Regions from separate parts of the Paenarthrobacter sp. CCNWLY172 genome, predicted to be linked through region 1. Evidence: riboswitches for the same ligand, from Rfam matches in the RefSeq annotation. Region 1 holds a riboswitch; each other region holds the start of a gene.

Region 1 (4,932 bases):
CTGCAGACGTAGAAGTTCTGGGATTGAAGGGGCGGATCTTGTGGGCTGAGGGCACGCCTGAGCCTGCCGCTGTCCCCGCCGCCGTCCCCGCTGCCGATCCCACCGGGCCCGTCTATGTCCTGGTTCACGGCATCGGAGTCTCACACCGCTATTTGGCCCGGCTGCACACAGTCCTTGCAGCGAGCGCACCCACCTACTCCTTGGACCTCCCGGGGTTTGGAGGGACTCCGAAGCCTGATCGACAGCTCTCGGTGGAGGACTACGGCGCCTTCATTGCGGAGGCCCTCGCTTCCCGCGGCATCGGTTCGTACGTTTTGGTGGGCCATTCGATGGGTGCGCAGTTTGTTATCGAGGCGGCTTTGCATTCACCGGATCGGGTCCGCCAGGTGGTGCTGATGGGGCCAGTGGTTGATTCGCGGCACAAAAACGTGAGGCGCCAGTCCGTGGCTCTTCTCCTTGACGGGATGCTCCGGGAAAGCCCCTCCTCCAATTTGATCGTCACGTCGGACTATCTCCGCTGCGGTCCGCGCTGGTACCTTACTGAACTGCCGGTGATGATGACGTACCCCACCGAGAAACGCTTGGCTGGCATCAAGGTCCCTGTGCTGGTCCTGAGGGGAAGCCGCGACAACGTGGCCGGCCCGGACTGGTCGCTTCGGCTTTCGAGGGCGGTTGACCAGGGGCGCTTGGTGGAGATCCCCGGCGTCGGGCATGTAGCGCAACACATGCGGCCCCAGGCCGTGGCGGACGCCATCCGGAGTTTCGTTGCAGCGACAGCGCTTCACGGCCAGGCGCCTTGATGCGTCCACGCGTCCCGGCTAGGCTGGCGAAGCCACCGCATTAGTAAGTTTGCTTATGAAAGGGCTGATCGTGACCACTGGAGATAACAAGGACGAGCAAGGCTTCGGCGCAACCGGCGCCACTGGCCCCTACGGTGCCGCAACGCCCCCGGCCACCACCAAGGATGACGTCAACGCCGACCCCGAATTGCGCCAGGACGAAGACGAGGACCCCGCCGCATCCTCCAACCCCGATCCCCTCGACGGAAACGTCACGGGCTTGGAACCCGGCGGAGGAGTGCCTCCGGGAGAAACCCCGCCGGCCGAGGGCAGCATGAGCAGCGACCAAGGACACGAGGAGTAAGCAACTGCGGGCGCCAAGCTAGGGCAGCCCCAGGAGCTCCCCAAGATCATAATCCGCCGGCTCTTCCAACTGGGAGTAAGTGCAGCTCTCCGGCGTTCGGTCCGGCCGCCACCGCCTGAACTGCGTGGTGTGCCGGAACCGCTCGCCCTCCATGTAGTCGTAGGCCACCTCGATGACCAGCTCGGGACGCAGGGGTACAAACGAGAAATCCTTGCCCGCGCTCCACCGGCTTTGGGCACCTGGCATCCTGGAACCGCCGGCTCCGTCGCCCTGGCTGGCCCACTCACCCCAGGGATGCTCGCCCAGTTCAACCTGATACGGCTCGAGCTCAGCTACCAGGCTTTCCCTGCGGGCCATGGGGAAGGAGGCCACCACCCCCACATGCTGGAGCCGGCCGGCGTCGTTATAAAGACCCAACAGCATGGACCCCACAACTTTCGCGGTCTTGTGCCAGCGGAAGCCGGCCACCACGCAGTCCGCAGTGCGCTCGTGCTTGGTCTTGAACATCACGCGCTTGTTGGGCAAATACGTCCCATCCAGGGGCTTGGACAGCACACCGTCCAGGCCTGCGCCTTCCAACTGCACGAACCATTCCTTTGCACGCTCAAGGTCCGTGACTGCAGGGGTGACGTAAACGGGCGGCTCCGCCTTGGCGAGCGCACGTTCCAGGATGGCCCGACGCTCCGAAAAGGGAGTGCCCATCAGGTCGTCATCGCCGAGGGCAAGGATATCGAACGCGATCATGGACGCCGGAGTCTTCTCGGCGAGCATCCGGACCCGGCTGTCCGCGGGGTGGATCCGCTGCTGCAGCACCTCGAACTCCAGCCGGTTGCCCTCGATCAGGACAATCTCGCCGTCGATCACGCATTTGTCCGGAAGGTTCTTCCGCAGCGCCTCCACCAGTTCGGGAAAGTAGCGGGTCATGGGTTTCTCGTTGCGACTGCCCAGAATGATCTCATCGCCGTCCTTGAAGACTATGGTCCGGAAGCCGTCCCACTTGGGCTCGTAGTGCCCAACATCGGGGATGGCCGGAACGGATTTGGCGAGCATGGGCGAGACGGGTGGCATCACAGGCAGGTCCATAGACAATGTCTACCTGCCGGTGCACGCGGAAGCTAGTCCCAGGCGATGGATATCTTGGCCGTGGTGGCTGCCGCACCGGGAGCTCCCAGCGCCGGCCCCGAAGCCTAAGCGCCAGGACCCTCTCATCCGGGGAGGCCTACCGTCCGTTATATTAATGTGACTTTACTTTCCGGCTCATGTACCGTCGTAGGGCGACCCGTATCTCCGCTGGGCCGCTTCCGGAATGACGCCGAGCTCTGCCGCATTCCGGAATCCGCCAGACCCGCGGCAGAGGCGGGGGACCCAAAAGTTCCCGGACTTTCCCAAGTCCTTGGGGTGAAGCCGCTACGGCGGCCGGACGGCCTCGTCCGAACCCGACAGCTAACCTCGAAGGCGTTGAGAGGCAACCACCATGTCCCCAACCATGGATCAGCCGCGCCGCGCCGAGACTGAACGCGGGCGCACCAAGCCAACCGGACGCCGTCGGGCCCACCCCAGCGGATCCCCCCTCAGCGCGCAGCCAGACACTGTGGCCGCACCCGGAACGACAAGCACGACGCCGGAGGCCGCCACTGCGGCTATCCCCGCCGTCGCAACACCCACCACGCGTGCAGCCGCGCGCGCGGCCGAGCGGGAGCGTGCGGCACGGGCCGTGATCGCGCCTGAAGCATCGGCCTCGCAGCCGGCACCGGAAACGGCCGCACAGGAGGAACCCGCAACTGCGGCGATTCCCGCCGTGGAGGCAGCACAGGCTGCAGCTCCGGCCTCCACTACGCCAGGTCCTCCTACCGCGGCCATTCCCATCGTGCAGCAGGCCGCCCCGAACCACGGTTCTCAGGAACCCGACACCCCGGAGCCCGTAACTGCCGCCATTCCGGTGGTGGCCGAGTCCGCCCGCACTGAGCCACCGCGGGGCAAGTCCCCTGCCCAGGTCGCGGCGGCCGCAACGGCCTCGGCAGCACTGGCGAGCCGCAAGGACCTACGCAAACCGGCAGCTGCGCCCACGGCCGCCAAGTCGGGTTTTGGCGGCTCTTCGCCAGGCCGGGAACCCCATACGGTCCTGCGGAAAGCTGCATCCGTCAAACACATGAGCCAGCGCATGGCCGTGGTGGCCGGCGCCCTCGGGTTGGTCCTGACAGCCGGTACCCTGGGGCAGGCCCTCGAGCTGCCATTCTTCGGCCAGGAGACCCCCTCCCAGGAAGCCAGCGGCGCCGACCGGAATTCAGGCTCCGCGGCTCCCGCGCCCAGCGCCTCCTACTCAAGGGCATCATCGCCCTCCGCGTCAGCTGCTGCGACGTCGGCAGGCGGCCAGCCGGCCACGGTTCCGGAGGCACCCGCACCAGGGTCGCCGTCGTCGGTTCCCACCCCGAAAGTTTCCTTGGCCGACCCCGTATGGGTCCCGTCCGCAGTGCCGTCAACCATCGCCGCGGACCCGGCCACCGCCAGCCCGATCCCCACCCAGCCGGCGCCGGCACCCAGCGAGGTGCCGTCGGACACGATCACCACGCCACCCACGACGCCGACGCCCACAACCACACCGACGGTCACACCCACGCCGGCTCCTACCCCCACGCCGACGGGGACTCCCACGCAGACCACCAAACCCAAGCCCTCGGGCAAGCCCAGTGCGGCCACCGCGCCGCAGCCCTCCGGGACGGCACTTGAAGAAATCCTTGACGCGGCAAAGGACACCCTCAAATGAGCACCCGCTTGCCACGCACCACCACGCATGTGGGATGGCACAGCCGGTACTGCAGCAGCAGCCGGACGGCCACGTTCCGGCGTCGATTGGGCCGCTGGAGCTGCCAGCGGCTGAGGCGCCCGTAAAGCAAGACCATACCAATGAGCAGGCGCCCGCACCGGGCGCCTGCTCATTGTTCTTGACAACCTCAGATCCGCGGCCGGCCGGCCCAGCGGCGGGCTTTCAAGGCAGCGTGCAATTCGACGCGGATCACTCCGCTCAACGGGTCAGCGCCGATGAGCTGCCGGATCCGGCCGAGCCTGTTGTAGATGCTGCTCCTGTGGAGATGGAGTTTGGCCGCGACGTCCTGCACTGAACCATCATTGTCATAGAGGAGTTCCAGGACGGGCAGGAGTTCGCCGTTCTTGTCCTGGTCCTCCAGCGTTCGGAAGTGCACGGAACCGGTGTCGTCCCAACCTCCGGGTGCCAGCAAGCGGTCGAAGAGCTGATAGACGCCTACGGACCGGCTGTCCACGAGCTCGCCGAGGGGTTGATCGACGGCGGCAGCCTGCGCTGCAACCTTGGACTGCCGGTACGCTCCTGCGAGCTGCCGGATCACCTGGAACGGCTCGCTGATGCCCAGGATCACCCGGTCCACCGCCCTGCCGGAGCGCTTGGCGAGTTCCAGTTGATAGTGGACCAGCACCTGGGCGTGGTCCGCCCGACCACCGGACTCTCGAAACAGGACCACGGAATGCGTCTCCGTTCCGGCGCTGAACAACGCAGCGTTGACGCCGATGGTGGACTGCAGTGCAGCTGTTCGGTGCGTCAGGGTTGCGGCGAGGGGATCGACGTCGGACCTCGCGCCGTCCGCATCCAGGATGGTCACCAGTTGCCATGGACCGCGGCCTTGGATCTCCTTCCACCCGGCCACGGCCGCCACGGCATTCGATTCGCCACTGCAGGCCGAGAGGAACTCCTGCTCACGCCTGCGCCGGAATTCCGACTCTGCAGTGTTGGAATCAAGGAGCAAACCCGCCAACAGG
Region 2 (4,932 bases), on a different contig from region 1:
ACCGCACTTCCACGTCGCTAGTGTTGACTTCACAGCGTTCTCACAGGACCGGCAAAGCGCGGGCTAACCAGCAGATCGGAGAGTTGTCCCATGGCCTCCTCGCACTCCATGACCAACAACCTTCCCCAACTCTCCCACCCGGACGGCTCCCCTATCCGTGCCCTGGTGGTGGATGACGAGCCCAGCCTCGCTGAGCTCATGAGCATGGGGCTTCGAATGGCCGGGTGGTCAGTTGCTGTTGCCGGCGACGGCCCTGGGGCCGTGAAGCTTTCCAAAGAATTCCGGCCCGATGTCCTCGTACTGGACGTCATGCTTCCCGGATTCGACGGTGTGGAAGTCCTCAACCGCATCCGTGCGTTTGCCCCGGAAGTTCCCGCGCTTTTCCTCACAGCCAAGGACGCCGTGCAGGACCGCATCGTCGGGCTGGCTGCCGGCGGCGACGACTATGTCACCAAACCCTTCAGCATGGAGGAAGTCCTCCTGCGACTGCACCGCCTGGTCCAGCGTTCCGGCGTGGCCGCCATGGACACTGCCGAACTGGTGGTGGGTGACCTTACCCTGAACGTGGACACCCGTGAAGTCACCCGGGCCGGCGAGGACATTCCGCTTACCGCCACCCAGTTTGAGCTTTTGCGCTACCTCATGGAGAACCCTAAACGAGTGGTCAGCAAAGCACAGATCCTGGACCGTGTGTGGGACTACGACTTCGGTGGACAAGCCAACATCGTGGAGCTCTACATTTCCTACCTGCGCAAGAAGATCGAAGCAAACCACCCTCCGATGATCCACACCATCCGCGGCGCCGGCTATGTCATCAAGCCTGCGGACTAGGCGTTGAGCACCCTTTCAGGAGTGGCCAAAAAGTCACACCGCAGTTGGCTCAGCCCCTCCGCGTGGCACCTGCGTACCCGACTGGTCCTGGTCGCCATGGCCTTGCTGGTCGCCATTTGCGCTGCCGTGGGAGTGGTCAGCTACGCCTCCATGGACATGGTGTTCAACAAGCAGCTCGACCGGCAGTTGGAGCAGGCGTCAAGCCGCGCGACCAGCTTCGGCAGGCCGCCGTCGAACTTTCCGTCCTCCCCCTCCGGAAGGCCGGACCCGCTGGAAGCGCGCGGCCAGGCCGCTGGAACGCTGAACGCACGGATCGATGGAACAACCGTGATCAATCCAGGCGTTATTGAGGCCTCCGGCAAGCGGGCCGAACTCACGGCGGACGACAAACAGATTCTGCTGTCGTTGCCCCGGGACAACCGGCCTGTGGACCGATCGCTCTCCTATGGGGATTACCGGCTCGTGGCCGTCGAAACTGCCGGCGACGTGATCGTGACGGGACTGCCTCTCGCGGACAAGCAAAGCGCCGAGGCCTCGCTGGTGTGGACCATGGTTCTGGTGTCGCTCGGCGGACTGGCTGTGATCGGCCTCGCGGGAACGGTAATCATCCGGCGGACCATGCGTCCATTGGAGCAGCTCTCCGAGGTAGCCACCAAAGTTTCCCGCCTCCCTCTCGACGCCGGTGAGGTGGCACTTGCGGTGCGGGTCCCGCCGTCGGCCGCCCATCCCGGAACCGAAGTCGGCAGCGTTGGCCATGCCCTCAACCAGATGCTGAACAACGTCTCCAGTGCTTTGGAAGCCCGCCAGGAAAGCGAAACCAAGGTGCGCCAGTTCGTCGCGGACGCGTCGCACGAACTTCGAACGCCGCTTACGGCCATCCGCGGTTACACCGAACTGTTGAGCATGACCGAGAACTTCACCGATGACGGCCGAAAGTCGCTGGCACGCGTCCGGAGCCAGTCCGAACGGATGACCACCCTGGTGGAGGATCTGCTGCTGCTTGCCAGGCTGGACGAAGGCCAGGCGCTTAAGATCACGGACGTGGACCTCACCCAGTTGGTGATTGAAACTGTCAGCGACGAGAAAATCATGGCACCGGACCAGATTTGGCAACTCCAACTCCCGGATGAACCCGTCACGGTCCGCGGCGACGTTACGCAACTGCACCAGGTCCTGGCCAATCTTCTCTCCAACGCCCGTAAACACACCGATGCCGGCACCACGGTGGTCACGAGCGTGATGCTCTCCGCCGACGGCAGCCCAGTGGTGACCGTAACGGACAACGGGCCCGGCATTCCAGAGGATTTCCAGGGCCGGATCTTCTCCCGTTTTGCCCGCGCCGACGCTGCGAGATCGGGGTCCGAGGGCACGTCGGGGCTGGGTCTGTCGATCGTTGAATCCATCGTGGAAGCTCACGGCGGCAGCGTGCACGTGGCGTCCCGTCCAGGGCGCACGGAATTCACCCTTCGATTCCCTGCCGTCGCCACCGAACAGAAGTTACGAACCCAGCAAGGCGACTCACCGTCGTCGTGATCTCTGTTACCTAAATGTGACTTCTACGAATTCCTCCTGTACCGTCGAAAGGGTGGGTCGCCCCAACTGGCCCACATCCGGGATGCGCCGAGCTCTGCCACTTCCCGGAGTCCGTACTTACTCCGAGGCAGAGACGGGGGACCCAGAGTCTCCGGGACCAGGCATTTATGCCGGACCCTTGGGGTGAAGCCGCAGCGTGATGCGCGGCCGGATGACCTCATCCGAACCCGACAGCTAACTCCGCAGGCGCTGAGAGGTAATCACACATGTCTGAATTTAATGATCAGACGCGCCCTTCCGCGCGTCACCGCGATGAGCACAACGCACCGTTGACCAAGTCGCAGGCTGTCCTCAAGAACGCTGCCCGCCAGGGCAAGTCCGGCCACCGCATGTCGGTTGTTGCCGGTGTTGTAGCTGCTGCGCTGGGCGTTGCATCGCTCGGTACTGCTGCCAACGCCGCCCTGACCCTTCCCGAGGTAAGCCGCGTTGCAGAGACCCAGGCGAATGCCCAGGTCAGCAACAACAAGACAGCTGAAATCTCCGCTTCCTTGGATGCAGCCGCTGCAAAGGGCGCCGCTGACAGGGCAGCCGTGGACAAAGCCGCAGCCGAAAAGGCCGCAGCCGAGAAGGCCGCGGCGGACCAGGCCGCCGCTGAAAAGGCCGCCGCCGAGAAGGCCGCTGCCGACCAGGCCGCCGCTGAAAAGGCCGCCGCTGATGCTGCAGCCAAGCAGGCCGCCGACGCCGCTGCTGCCGCCGCCGCTGCCGAAGCTGCAGCTGCTGCTGCCGCCCCCAAGGCCGTGGACGATCCCGCCGCTGCCAAAGCCTACGCTGCCAGCATCCTTGGCAACTACGGCTGGAGCGCCAGCGAAATGACTGCCCTGAACACCCTGTGGGAGAAGGAATCCAACTGGAGGACGACCGCCACCAACGCTTCCAGCGGTGCTTACGGCATTGTCCAGTCGCTGCCGGCTAGCAAGATGGCAACCGCGGGCGCTGATTGGCAGACCAACTACCAGACCCAAATCAAGTGGGGCTTGAACTACATCAAGGAACGCTACGGATCCCCGTCGGCCGCCCTGGGCTTCCACTTGGCCAACAACTGGTACTAAGCCAGACTGCTTGATTACCGCGCCGGTTGCCGCCGCCCGCACCAGTACAGACTGGAGCGGATGGCGGGAACCGGCGCGGTTTTCGCGTTACACAGACTCCGGTTCGGCTTCCAACGCGCTGCGCACCGCCGCGATGGACGCAGCAACATCCCCTGCATCCGTGGTCCAGTTACTCACCGAAATCCTGAGGATTTCACGGCCACGCCAGGAGGACCCGGACATCCACACCGCGCCCTCGGCCATCAGCCGTTGCGTGACACGGTGTGTGCGGTCATCACTGCCGAAGCTCACCGATACCTGCGTGAACACGACGTCGTTGAGCACCTCGACGCCCGGGATCGCGGCGAGCCCCTCGGCCAACGCGCGGGCGTTTGCAGCGAGCCGCTCCACCATGGAGATCACCCCGTTACGGCCCAGTTGCCTCAGCGCCGCCCACACAGGGATGCCCCGGGCACGGCGGGACATCTCAGGCACTTTCTCGAAAGGATCTCCCGGGCCGGCATCCGTAGCAATGAGGTAACTTGTGTGAACACTGAAAGCACGCCTCAAGGCTTCCGGCCTCGCAACGATGGCCAAGCCGCAGTCGTAAGGAACATTCAGCGTCTTGTGGGCATCCGTGGCCCAGGAATCTGCTTCCTCTACTCCCGCCAGCCGGGCCCGCAGCGTCGGGCTAACGGCGGCCCATAAACCAAAAGCACCATCCACGTGCACCCATGCGCCGCGATCGTGGGCCACCGCAATGGCTTCCTCCATGGGATCAAAGGCGCCGGAATGCAGGTTGCCCGCTTGCAGACAGACCAGTGACAGTCCTGGTTGCTGGTCCATGGCCTCGGCAAGTGCGTCGGGGAGAATCCGTCCTTCCTCGTCGGCATCTACGGGCACGCAGGCACCCAATCCGAGATACCGCAAAGCCAGGTCCACTGCGGCGTGCCGCTCCCTGCCCGCAAAGGTGGTGATGCGTGGGGCGCCTGTCAGCCCCAGCGCCTCAAGGTCCCAACCCGCCTCGTCCATCAGATATTGGCGGCCCGCTGCCAACCCCACGAAGTTGGCGGTGGTGGCGCCGGTGGTGAATCCGACGTCGGCACTCGAAGGAAGGTGGAGAAGGTCCAGCAACCACGCGGCGGCAGATTCCTCGATGGCAGCAGCCGCCGGCGTAGCGAACCGAAGCCCCGTGTTCTGGTCCCACGCCGAAACGAGCCAATCCGCAGCCATGGCAGCGGGAAGGGTTCCGCCCATGACCCACCCAAAGAACCGTCCGGACTGGATCGCCATCAAGCCGGGCTCAGCCAGAGCGGCGAGCTCATCAACTACCTCCGCAGCATCGGTGGCCTCGTCCGGCAGCCGCGACGTCATGCTGTTGGCTACCTGATCGGCATCGGAGGACGGGCGGACAGGACGTGTTGGGACCGACGCAAGCCAGTCACCGGCATGGACCATGGCCCGCTCCAGTGCAGCACCG
Region 3 (4,932 bases), on a different contig from region 1:
GTCCTGTGGCTCTTCATTGTGCCTGCTGTGCTGGTCCATGGGGCCCGCCTCTCCACCTGCTGCTTGATGTTCCGGCCATTCTGCCAGAGGTTCTCCGGCTCGGATTCCCTCCTGGCGTCAATGTCAATGGCCCGGGCAGAAGAAACCTGGAAATTCCTTCTCCCAATGCCAACTATTCTCGGTCGGCAACGCCGAATCAAGGTGACTTTGGGCTATGTGTATAACGGTCCGGGCTCGGTTCCAGGGTGCGCATTTTGCGCTGGGGATGAACAACGCGAACACGCGGACCCAGGAGGCTATCCATGGCAGAAAAAGTTCGGTAGTGTTCGAGTCACCGAATGGCCGGCAACCGTGTTCCACAGCACACTCCGGCCATTTATTGCGGCCGCTTGGGGAACTCGGACGCGACCCCATGCGATGCCTAATGGCACACACGTCAAGGAGGAACCAAGCAGTGTCACTCACGCCTGATTCCGCCACGGAACGCACCACCACCGTGGTCATCGGAGCCGGTTTGTCCGGCTTGGCAGTTGCCAGTGAGCTCAGCCGCTACGGCGTGGGCTCCATTGTGGTGGACGGGTTCGGCACGTTGTCCGCAACGGGTCCGTCAGTCCACACCGGAATGCTCCAACGCTGCGATGCAGCCGATCCCGCAGCCATGCAGGAGCGCAACGAGATCCTCCGCCACCTGCGGAACTACGCCGCAAGCCATCACCTGGATGTCCGCAGCACCACACGGGCTGTCCGCCTCGATTTCCTTGGCTCCGACCCTTCCCAACAGATCGGCTATGGACTGGCCGCCAGCATGACCACTGCCGGGCTCAGGACGGGGCTCCACGCCTCCGGCCCCCTCGAGTCCACCCGCCGCCAGTGGGCCGTCCACACTGCCAACGGTGTTCTTCTGGCCGACCACATTGTGGTCACGCGCTGCGCACAGAGCCAATTGCGCCGAATGCTGGCGGAACTCGGCATAGCGATCGGCCAAAACCTGGTGGCCGCAATGCGGGCCGTCGGGATGCACCTTGTAGGAGTCGGCGAGCTCATTACGCCCACACCGAAGGAAGTACTTCGGCAGGCAAAGGCTGTAGGCCAGGCGATATCGTCCAAGGTGGCCCTCCCTGCAGGGCCGGGCATCGCCACCGCTTAGCAGATCAAACCTGGCTGCGAACTATTCCGCACATAACTTAACGCCAAAGGCCGGTGCCCTCGAAGATGAACTCTTCGAAGACACCGGCCTTTGAACTGAAGCGTGAGGCTTATGCGCCAGCGCGTACGTAGGTCAGGGGACCCGTTGCGGTCAACCAGCTGATCGGGTGGATACCCGTCTGGTTGCCGTTGATGCCACCGCTGATGGCCTGGCCGTTGCCGATGTAGATGGCGACGTGGCCGGACTGGACGATCATGTCACCGGGCTGGGGTGAGCTGACAACCTTGCCGTAGTTCATGAACTGCATGGGACCGAGGTCGCCAACGGGGATGCCTGCGGAGCCGAGTGCGCGCTCCACCATGGCGGTGCAGTCCTGCATGATGCCGATCTGGGCGTAAGCCGAGGCAACCATGGCGGCATTGACGCCACCAACAGCCGGAGCAGCAGCAGCCGCAGGAGCGGGAGCAGCAGCGGCCGGAGCGGCTGCAGCAGCCTTGGCAACAGGAGCCTTGGCGGCGGCAGTGGTGACTGCTGCCTTCTTGGCGACAGGAGCCGGAGCAACCGGTGCAGGCTTTTCGATAACCGGAGCTGCAACGGAAGCAACAGCGGGGCGCTCGAAGTTGACGGTAGCCGTAGCCAGGGCGGTAACAACCTGGGTGGGAGCGTCGGCCGAAACGGTCTCAGCGACCGTGGCCGGGCTGGAATCCCGCTGAACCGGAGCTTCAGCAGCGTGAGCTGCAATGGAGCCGGTCAACACAAGGCCCGAGGCTGCTGCGATAACAGCTGCCTGGCGGCCAGCGCCGGAAGCGTTGCTGGCAACTGCCTTGGAGATGGAGATGAACGGATTAGGACGTACGCTGTCCGCCTTACGACGGCCGCGAAGAATGCGTGAAGACATGAAAGAGCCTCTCCCGATGCCTGCGAGGTTAGCTGTCGGATTCGGATGGGAGTCACCCGGCCACTATCTCCCGCTGTTCAGCGGAAGCATCGTGACTTCACCCCAAGGCACGCTCGAAAGCGGCCCAAAATGGGTTCCCCGTCTCTGCCGTAAGGTTTGTCTGCGAACGGATTCCGGACTGCGGCAGAGCTAGGCAATCAGACCGGAAGTGCCCGCTACGTGGAACAGGCACAGGTACCACCGTACGCGATGATCACGCGGAAGTCACATTTAAGTAACGAGAAGTACGCTTCTGGCGTGTCGCAGTAACCGTTTCGAGATCTTCGCAGCTACGTAGAAAACCCCGTTATTCCGCGGGAGAATGGCCCTCAGGGTCGTTCGAAGCAGCCAGTTTCCTGCGGGCAGTAACAGCCAGAAAAATAACGAGACCAACAGCAACAACCGCCAGGCCCACGATGCTCCACGGGAAGGGCTGGGAGGCGTCGGCCGCGGGCTCGCTGTTGCCGGTTCCCGACGCCGCAGTGCCCGGGGCCGCGGTTCCCGCCGTCGGCACCGCCGCTGAAGGTGTCGAAGCGGACGGAGCCGATGCGGACGGAGAGGCTGCCGCCGGGCCGCTGGCCGTCGTCGTGCTTCCTGCGGTGGCCGTGAAGGTAAAGGTGCCCTCGATGGGGTGCGAATCGCTGCTGACGACGCGCCAGACCACCGTGTATTCGCCGGCCGGAGCGCCTTCGCGCAACTTCTGGACCGCCTGGTTGTCGATGATTTCCACCGGGCCGTCGGCCCAGTTTTCGCCGCCCGCAGTGACCGTGACGCCCGAACCGATGGCGAGCGGCCGGTTGTTGAACGTGATGGAAACCGACGCCGGGACGTCCGTGACGCTGGTGCCACTGGCCGGCGTCGTGGATTCAGCGACGTCGTGGGCAGACGCCGGCGCCGCAGTAAACAGCAGGGCGGACGCGAAGGCAAGAGCAGCGACGACGGCGGCCAGAAGCGGGCGGATGGTACGCATGGGGCGGTTTCTCCTAGTGTTGGCTTCCTTACAGACTAGGCGAATCGTCCGGAGCGCCCGCACCGGACCGCATAGGATTTGATGGCACACTCCCCCCGATCCCCGGAGTCTTTCATGCTTAAGCAAGGTTCTGCAGTAGACCGCTACTTCAAAATTACTGAACGTGGATCCACGTACTCGCGGGAAATTCGTGGCGGCTTCGCAACGTTCTTCGCCATGAGCTACATCGTGGTGTTGAACCCGCTGATTCTCTCCGGGGCGGATTCCAGTGGGGCATCTCTCGGCTTCACAGCCGTCGCAGCCACGACGGCCTTCGTGGCGGGCATCCTGACCATCCTCATGGGCGCGTGGGCCAAGCACCCATTCGCCGTTGCAACCGGGCTGGGCGTCAACGCCTTCGTTGCCGTCACGGTCGCCTCGCACCCGGAACTCACCTGGCCGGACATGATGGGCCTCGTGGTCCTCTCCGGCATCACCATGCTCATCCTGGTGCTGACCGGTTTCCGTACTGCCGTGTTCAAAGCCGTGCCGGAAGCGCTGAAAACGGCGATCGTGGTGGGCATCGGCCTCTTCATAGCACTGATCGGCCTGGTCAACGCAGGCTTTGTGCGCCGGATTCCCGACGCCGCCGGCACCACGGTTCCCTTGGGCCTGGGCGTGGATGGCAAGCTCATGGGCTGGCCTACCTTGGTGTTCGCAGTGGGCCTCATCCTCACCATCGCCCTGGTGGTCCGCAAGGTCCGCGGCGCCATCCTCATCGGCATCGTGGTCTCCACGGCACTGGCAGCCATCCTCGAGTTCACCCTCCACATCGGCCCCAGCTTCGACGGCAAGAACGTCAACCCGCGCGGCTGGTCCCTCGTGGCTCCCACCCTCTCGGAGTGGGGCGCCCCGGACCTGTCCCTCATCGGCAAGGCCAACCCGTTCGGCGCGTTCCAGCACCTCGGTTTCATCGCTGCAGCACTGTTGGCGTTTGTGATCCTCCTCAGCATCTTCTTCGACGCCATGGGCACCATGGTGGGACTGGCCAACGAGGCCGGAACCGTGGACAAAGACGGCAACATCCCCAACGTCGACCGTGTCCTGCAGGTGGACGCCCTCGGCGCGATCGTGGGTGGTGGCGCGTCCGTTTCGTCCAACCAGATCTTTGTTGAGTCCGGCGCCGGCATCGGCGAAGGTGCCCGCACCGGCCTCGCCTCGATCGTCACGGGCGTGCTGTTCCTGGTGGCGATGTTCTTCACGCCCCTCATCAACCTTGTACCCTTCGAAGCCGTGGCTCCGGCACTGGTGGTTGTGGGCTTCATGATGGTCTCCCAGGTGGGCAAGATCGATTGGCAGGACTGGGGTGTCGGCATCCCTGCGTTCCTGACCATCTCCCTCATGCCGTTCACGTACTCGATCGCCAACGGCCTCGGTGCCGGCTTCATCTCCTACGTCCTGATCCGCACCTTCCAGGGCCGCGCCCGCGAAGTCCACCCGCTCATGTGGGCCGTGGCCGCTGCGTTCCTGCTGTTCTTCGGCATTGGAACCGTGGAGGAGCTGCTGGGCGTCAAGTAAGTCTCCTGCGGACCTAAGTCCGGAGTTTCAGACACCCGCCTGCTGGGAAAGCTGGTTTTCGTGTGCCCGTTCGGGTGTGCTTGAAGCATGGAAACCAGCATCACCCTCGCCGTAGACGTCAACCCTGGGCCGTGGAAGGGCCGCTTTGACGGAGACGGCACTGAACACCGCCGCTGGTGGCAGGCAGTAGCACCCCTGACGTCGCCCGCGCCCGCAACTGCCTCGCGTCCCGCCGTCGTGCTTGGTTTTTGCAGCGATGCCGGAGTGCGCCGCAACCAGGGCCGGGTCGGTGCTGCTGCGGCTCCCGCTGCCATCCGCACG
Region 4 (4,932 bases), on a different contig from region 1:
CAGTCAACACAAGGACCAGCGCCCGGCGGAATGTTATTACCGCCAGCGGTTCATATCCAGCATTCAGAACGAGTGTGCGCATGCACGTACCTCTTCACGGCCGCACCCGTCAGGGGCACGAGGGCCGGCTGCCCTCTGCTTGTACGGGCTGTGGATCGACAAGATAAGGGTAAGCACTCATATGCCGTATCAACGAATTTTTCCGTCGTTTCCCGTGCAGTGTCGCCAAGAGTTCATGCGAGGTTAAGAGGCGTGGAGCCGAATCCGTCCCTTAAAAGCAGAACACCCCGCCGGCCTGAGCCTGCGGGGTGTTGCTGTCAAAACCAAAGGCTGGATCAGCCGTTCACGCGGATGAAAACCGGGCCGGAGCCTACGTTGACGCTGAACAGTGCCGTGGTGGATCCGTTCCATCCACCGTGGACTGCCTGGCCGTTGCCGACGTATACAGCGATGTGGGCCTGTCCGGCCAGACCGCCGTTGGCGTAGTAGGCGAGGTCGCCCGGCTTCGCTTCCGCTGCGCTGACCGTGCGGCCGAGGGAGAGGTAGCCGGCCGGCCAGTCGTGGAAGTTGATGCCAACAGCTGCCAGGGAGTTGGTTACCAGCATGGTGCAGTCCTGGGTGACGCCGAGCTGCGCATAGGCGGCAGCGGCAATTGCAGCACCCAGGCCACTTGCAGCGGCCGGAGCCTTTGCCTCAGGAGCCGCGGTGTTGACGGCCAACGTGGCGTTGCCGGCAGTTGCCGTGCTTTCTGCTGCCTTCTTGGTTTCTGCCTTCGCAGGAGCCTTCTTCTCTACGGGGGCCGGAGCCTGCACCGTGGTGACCACGGGGCGCTCGTAGGAGATGGCAACGGTGGAGTCCGCAGCGATGGTGGCCTGGACTACCGACTGGACGTCAAGGGTGGACGTCGCGGTGGACTCACGGTCCACGGTGGTGTCGGCCGCGTTGGCAGCAACACTGCCGGTCAGGACCAGGCCTGAAGCTGCGGCAATAACAGCCGCCTGGCGGCCGACGCCGCCGGCGTTTTCACTGACGGCCTTGGCGATCACGGCAAGCGAGCTGGTCTTGGGGGCCTCAGCGCGATGCCGTGCAACCTTGGATGCACTGGTCATGGTTTTCTCTTTTCGTATCCGCGTGCAGTTGGGGTACACGCGGCTCATTGGCGCGCCAGCACTTGGGGGCATGCTGGCGAACCCCGAACCGGATTGTTTCTAGCGGAGGGTAAAGAAGGAGGACGTGCCCGTGGAGGCAGCCGAGTGCAGGAGCGTGCCCTGTCCCGGGTTCAATGCGCTGATCATCATGCCGTTGCCAACGTAGATGCCTACGTGTGCTCCGCCGTTCTGCATGACCAGGTCACCGGGGACAGGAGTGCTGGTGGGCTTCATGGCCGTCCAGGCGTTGACGCGCGGGATGCTGATGCCGGCCTGCGCGTAGACCCACTGGGTGAAGCCGGAGCAGTCCCATCCGTTGGGCGTGGTGCCGCCCCAAACGTAAGGGTGGCCGATTCCGGTGTAGGCGATCGCGGCGAGGCCGGAAGCGGCGGCGCTGGAAGCAGCATCCTTGGCTTCGGACGACTTCGCAGTCACGGCGCCTGCGGTGGCCTGGTTGCCGTTGGCCGCGGTGCGCTGGGTGGTCTGCGAAGCGCGCTGCACAACCTTGGGAGCTTCCTTGGTGGCCACTACGGGGCTCTCGAAGGAAACGGTGGCGGTGGGCTCTGCGGTGACTACCGCAGTGGTGACCATCTGCTGGGTGCTGGAGGCTTCCGACTTGGAAACGTCGGTGTCCGCTGCCTGGGCCGGCAGACCGACACTGAGGACGAGGCCTGAGGCTGCTGCCAGGACGACGGCCTGGCGGCCAACGGTACCGGCGTTGGATGAAACAGCCTTGGAAAGCGTGTTCAAGGGGTTCGTACGAACCGATTCGGCGCGGTGGCGCGCAGGGGTAGTGCGTGATGACACGAAGGTAGCCTCTCCCAATGCCTGCGAGGTGAGCTGTCGGATTCGGATGGGAGTCATCCGGCCACGCTGCTTCAAGGAAGCTTTGCGACTTAACCCCAAGGCCTTCTTGCGAAGACCAGAAGTGGTTCCCCCGCCCCTGCCAGACGATTTATGCGAACGGACCTCGAGTGGTGGCAGAGCTAGGCAATCCACTCAAGTGCACCGGCCCCCTAAAAAGCCGATGCGCTTTGTACGGTACAACAGTTGAACGCGAATGTCACATTCAGGTCACGGGGTGTGTCACGAATGCGAGAGACAACCATCAACTGGACTTAGAGCCAGCCCATGGGGTCAACAACTTCACCGTTGACCTGTACTTCGAAGTGGAGGTGGCAGCCGGTGGAGGCGCCCGTGGTGCCGCTCAGCGCTACAGTGTCGCCGCGGCTGACCGTCTGGCCTACTTTGACGGTGAAGGACGACAAGTGGTTGTACGTGGTCTCAAGGCCGTTGCCGTGGTCTACCACCACGCGGTTGCCTCCGCCGTACTCGTGCCATCCGGCAAAGGTGACCTTGCCACTGGCCGCAGCATGGACGGCCGTGCCGCACTGGGCCACGAAGTCCTGGCCGCGGTGGAAGTCACCGGCACCACCTGTGAGGGGGCTGATGCGGTAGCCGAACGGGGAAGCCGTGGTCAGGGTGTCCAGGGGGCTGGCCATGGTGCCCGTGGACGAGGCACGCTGGATGCTGTCGGCGGACTGCGCACTGAGCAGCTGCTTCAGCTTGCCGTCGGGGTCGGCGGCGGTAGCTACCGCAGCACGGCTGAAGTCGATCTTGGCTGATGCAGCGGCGGAAACCTCGGGCTGGCTGCCCCCGGTGACGGCCAGGGCCGACTCGGTCTGACCGGATTCCGAGGTTGCCATTACCGGGCTGGTGGCCGGCAGACCGACAGTCAGGGCAAGTCCGGTGGCGGCAAGCGCAACTCCGGCCTTTTGCCCTACACCACTGGCTGCGGCGAAATCGGCAACCTGGCGCAACGGGCTCTTACGGCGACGCACCTGGCGTTCGGTGTCGCGTGGCCGGATCTCCGATACGACGCGGGCTGGCCGCAGCTCAGCAGCGGGGCCGGACGCGCGGCGGCGGCCCCTGACGTTCTGCGTTGTCAAACTCTATTCCTCTCTAAAAAGCCTGCGAAGTTAGCTGTCGGATTCGGGTCAGAGAGTTCAAAGACCCGGTCCGCACGAAGCGCTCACGGCACACAGGTATCCCAAGAGGGACTTGCGTAATGGGCACTTCTGCTGCGGACTTCACCCCAAGGCTGCTTCTTTAGACAGCCGCTTGTGGTTCCCCCGCCTCTGCCAGTGGTGGATGGCACACCTGTTCCGCTGGCAGAGCTCGGCTCCGGAACAGGTAACGCTTTGGTATCAGCGCTAGTAGATAACTATAGGCGATTAAGGCTCGCAGTAATAAATTCGTTATCAACAGGAACAGGCGTGGCGCGGCTGCCCCTTATCACTAATCCTGAAAAACTGCAGGTCACACGCGCGCTTGGAGCTCAAAAGTGAGATATGACACCGGGTGAAGGGAAGGGTGCCTCAGCCGACGGAGACGAAGACGTGCGCCGCCACCTCGGGCGGAAGTTCCAGTGCACCCTCAATGCCGGGGACCCGGACTGAAATGTACTCGCCTACGCGCTCCAGCGAGACGGCCGCGCCGGGGCGGATACCACCCTCATCCAGCTGGGTAAGGAGTTCAGGCTCAACCTGGATGGGCTCCGCAAGGCGGGTAACTGCCACCCGGGAATCCGGTGCATAGCCGTCCATGGCCTGCAGGAGGTTGACGTCGAGGCGGGGGAACGGCTGGCTGGCAAGGCCACCGAGGGCTTCAAGGCCCGGGATGGGGTTGCCATATGGGGATTCGGTGGGGTGCTCCAGGAGTTCGTACAGCCGGCGCTCCACGCGCTCGCTCATCACGTGTTCCCAGCGGCAGGCTTCGTCATGGACATAGGCCCAGTCCAAGCCAATGACATCAGCCAGGAGACGCTCGGCGAGGCGGTGCTTTCGCATCACCTCGGTGGCGCGTTTCCGCCCCGCTTCGGTCAGTTCCAGGTGACGGTCATTGGAAACAATCACCAAGCCATCGCGCTCCATGCGTCCGATGGTCTGGGAAACAGTGGGTCCGGAGTGCCGCAGCCGCTCGGCGATGCGGGCCCTGAGAGCCACAATGTTCTCTTCTTCAAGCTCCAAAATGGTCCGAAGATACATCTCAGTGGTATCGATCAGATCCGTCATCCAGCTCAGCTCTCCTCGAACGCAGTTCCTTGCGTAATCTCCACCGTACCGCGTCCCTTGCCGGGTGGGCGGTGTACACCGCCGCCCCATGAACGCCAACCACCAGCCTAGCTTATTTGGAATTACTCTGGATAATTCCGGTCGCATATGGTGGGCCTGCGTTCCACGTGGCGGACTATGACGGCCACAGGTTCCCGCCTCCGCGCCGGGTCAGGCAGAATTGGGGTGTCGAAGGGGCACCTGATGCCACCTGCCACGACCCATCTCTAGCCGATACCCATTGGAGCCACACGTGAGCGACAACAGCATCACCATTCCCACCGATCTGCTGCCCAAGGACGGTCGCTTCGGCGCAGGACCGTCCAAGGTCCGTCCGGAACAGATCGAGGCCCTGTCTGCCGCGTCGTCCACCATCCTTGGCACGTCCCACCGCCAAGCTCCGGTCAAAAACCTTGTGGGTTCGGTCCGGGAGGGCCTCAGCCAGTTCTTCCGTGCACCCGAAGGATACGAAGTTGTCCTCGGCGTCGGCGGTTCCACCGCATTCTGGGATGTCGCCGCCTTCGGCCTGGTAGAGAAGAAAGCACAGCACCTCTCCTTCGGCGAGTTCGGCTCAAAGTTCGCCGCCGCCACCAACAAGGCACCGTTCCTTGATGCTTCCTCCATCATCAAGTCCGAACCCGGCACCCGCCCGGTGGCACAGGCCGAAGCCG

The links. A riboswitch is a leader RNA that binds a small molecule or an ion and turns the genes downstream of it on or off. The one in region 1 is predicted to bind cyclic di-AMP.
Region 2: another riboswitch for cyclic di-AMP. It lies ahead of WBN73_RS12635 (hypothetical protein); the one in region 1 lies ahead of WBN73_RS20125 (hypothetical protein).
Region 3: another riboswitch for cyclic di-AMP. It lies ahead of WBN73_RS16650 (NlpC/P60 family protein); the one in region 1 lies ahead of WBN73_RS20125 (hypothetical protein).
Region 4: another riboswitch for cyclic di-AMP. It lies ahead of WBN73_RS17210 (C40 family peptidase); the one in region 1 lies ahead of WBN73_RS20125 (hypothetical protein).

What each region holds. Positions count from the first base shown of each region.
Region 1 is NZ_JBBEGB010000018.1:28,627-33,558, forward strand. Features, by position in the region: gene WBN73_RS20110 (alpha/beta fold hydrolase) at 1-800, shown strand, start outside; gene WBN73_RS20115 (DUF6480 family protein) at 871-1,143, shown strand; gene WBN73_RS20120 (ATP-dependent DNA ligase) at 1,162-2,226, opposite strand; cyclic di-AMP (ydaO/yuaA leader) riboswitch at 2,471-2,615, shown strand; gene WBN73_RS20125 (hypothetical protein) at 2,618-3,907, shown strand; gene WBN73_RS20130 (PucR family transcriptional regulator) at 4,095-4,932, opposite strand, start outside.
Region 2 is NZ_JBBEGB010000007.1:100,588-105,519, forward strand. Features, by position in the region: gene WBN73_RS12625 (response regulator transcription factor) at 91-831, shown strand; gene WBN73_RS12630 (sensor histidine kinase) at 835-2,364, shown strand; cyclic di-AMP (ydaO/yuaA leader) riboswitch at 2,464-2,625, shown strand; gene WBN73_RS12635 (hypothetical protein) at 2,631-3,473, shown strand; gene WBN73_RS12640 (pyridoxal phosphate-dependent decarboxylase family protein) at 3,561-4,932, opposite strand, start outside.
Region 3 is NZ_JBBEGB010000010.1:160,172-165,103, forward strand. Features, by position in the region: gene WBN73_RS16640 (universal stress protein) at 1-39, opposite strand, end outside; gene WBN73_RS16645 (FAD-dependent monooxygenase) at 425-1,147, shown strand; gene WBN73_RS16650 (NlpC/P60 family protein) at 1,257-2,045, opposite strand; cyclic di-AMP (ydaO/yuaA leader) riboswitch at 2,049-2,217, opposite strand; gene WBN73_RS16655 (copper resistance CopC family protein) at 2,392-3,054, opposite strand; gene WBN73_RS16660 (NCS2 family permease) at 3,169-4,611, shown strand; gene hutG (formimidoylglutamase) at 4,699-4,932, shown strand, end outside.
Region 4 is NZ_JBBEGB010000011.1:119,124-124,055, forward strand. Features, by position in the region: gene WBN73_RS17200 (HNH endonuclease) at 1-82, opposite strand, end outside; gene WBN73_RS17205 (NlpC/P60 family protein) at 336-1,109, opposite strand; gene WBN73_RS17210 (C40 family peptidase) at 1,209-1,955, opposite strand; cyclic di-AMP (ydaO/yuaA leader) riboswitch at 1,960-2,120, opposite strand; gene WBN73_RS17215 (M23 family metallopeptidase) at 2,267-3,097, opposite strand; cyclic di-AMP (ydaO/yuaA leader) riboswitch at 3,102-3,315, opposite strand; gene WBN73_RS17220 (metal-dependent transcriptional regulator) at 3,527-4,222, opposite strand; gene serC (phosphoserine transaminase) at 4,515-4,932, shown strand, end outside.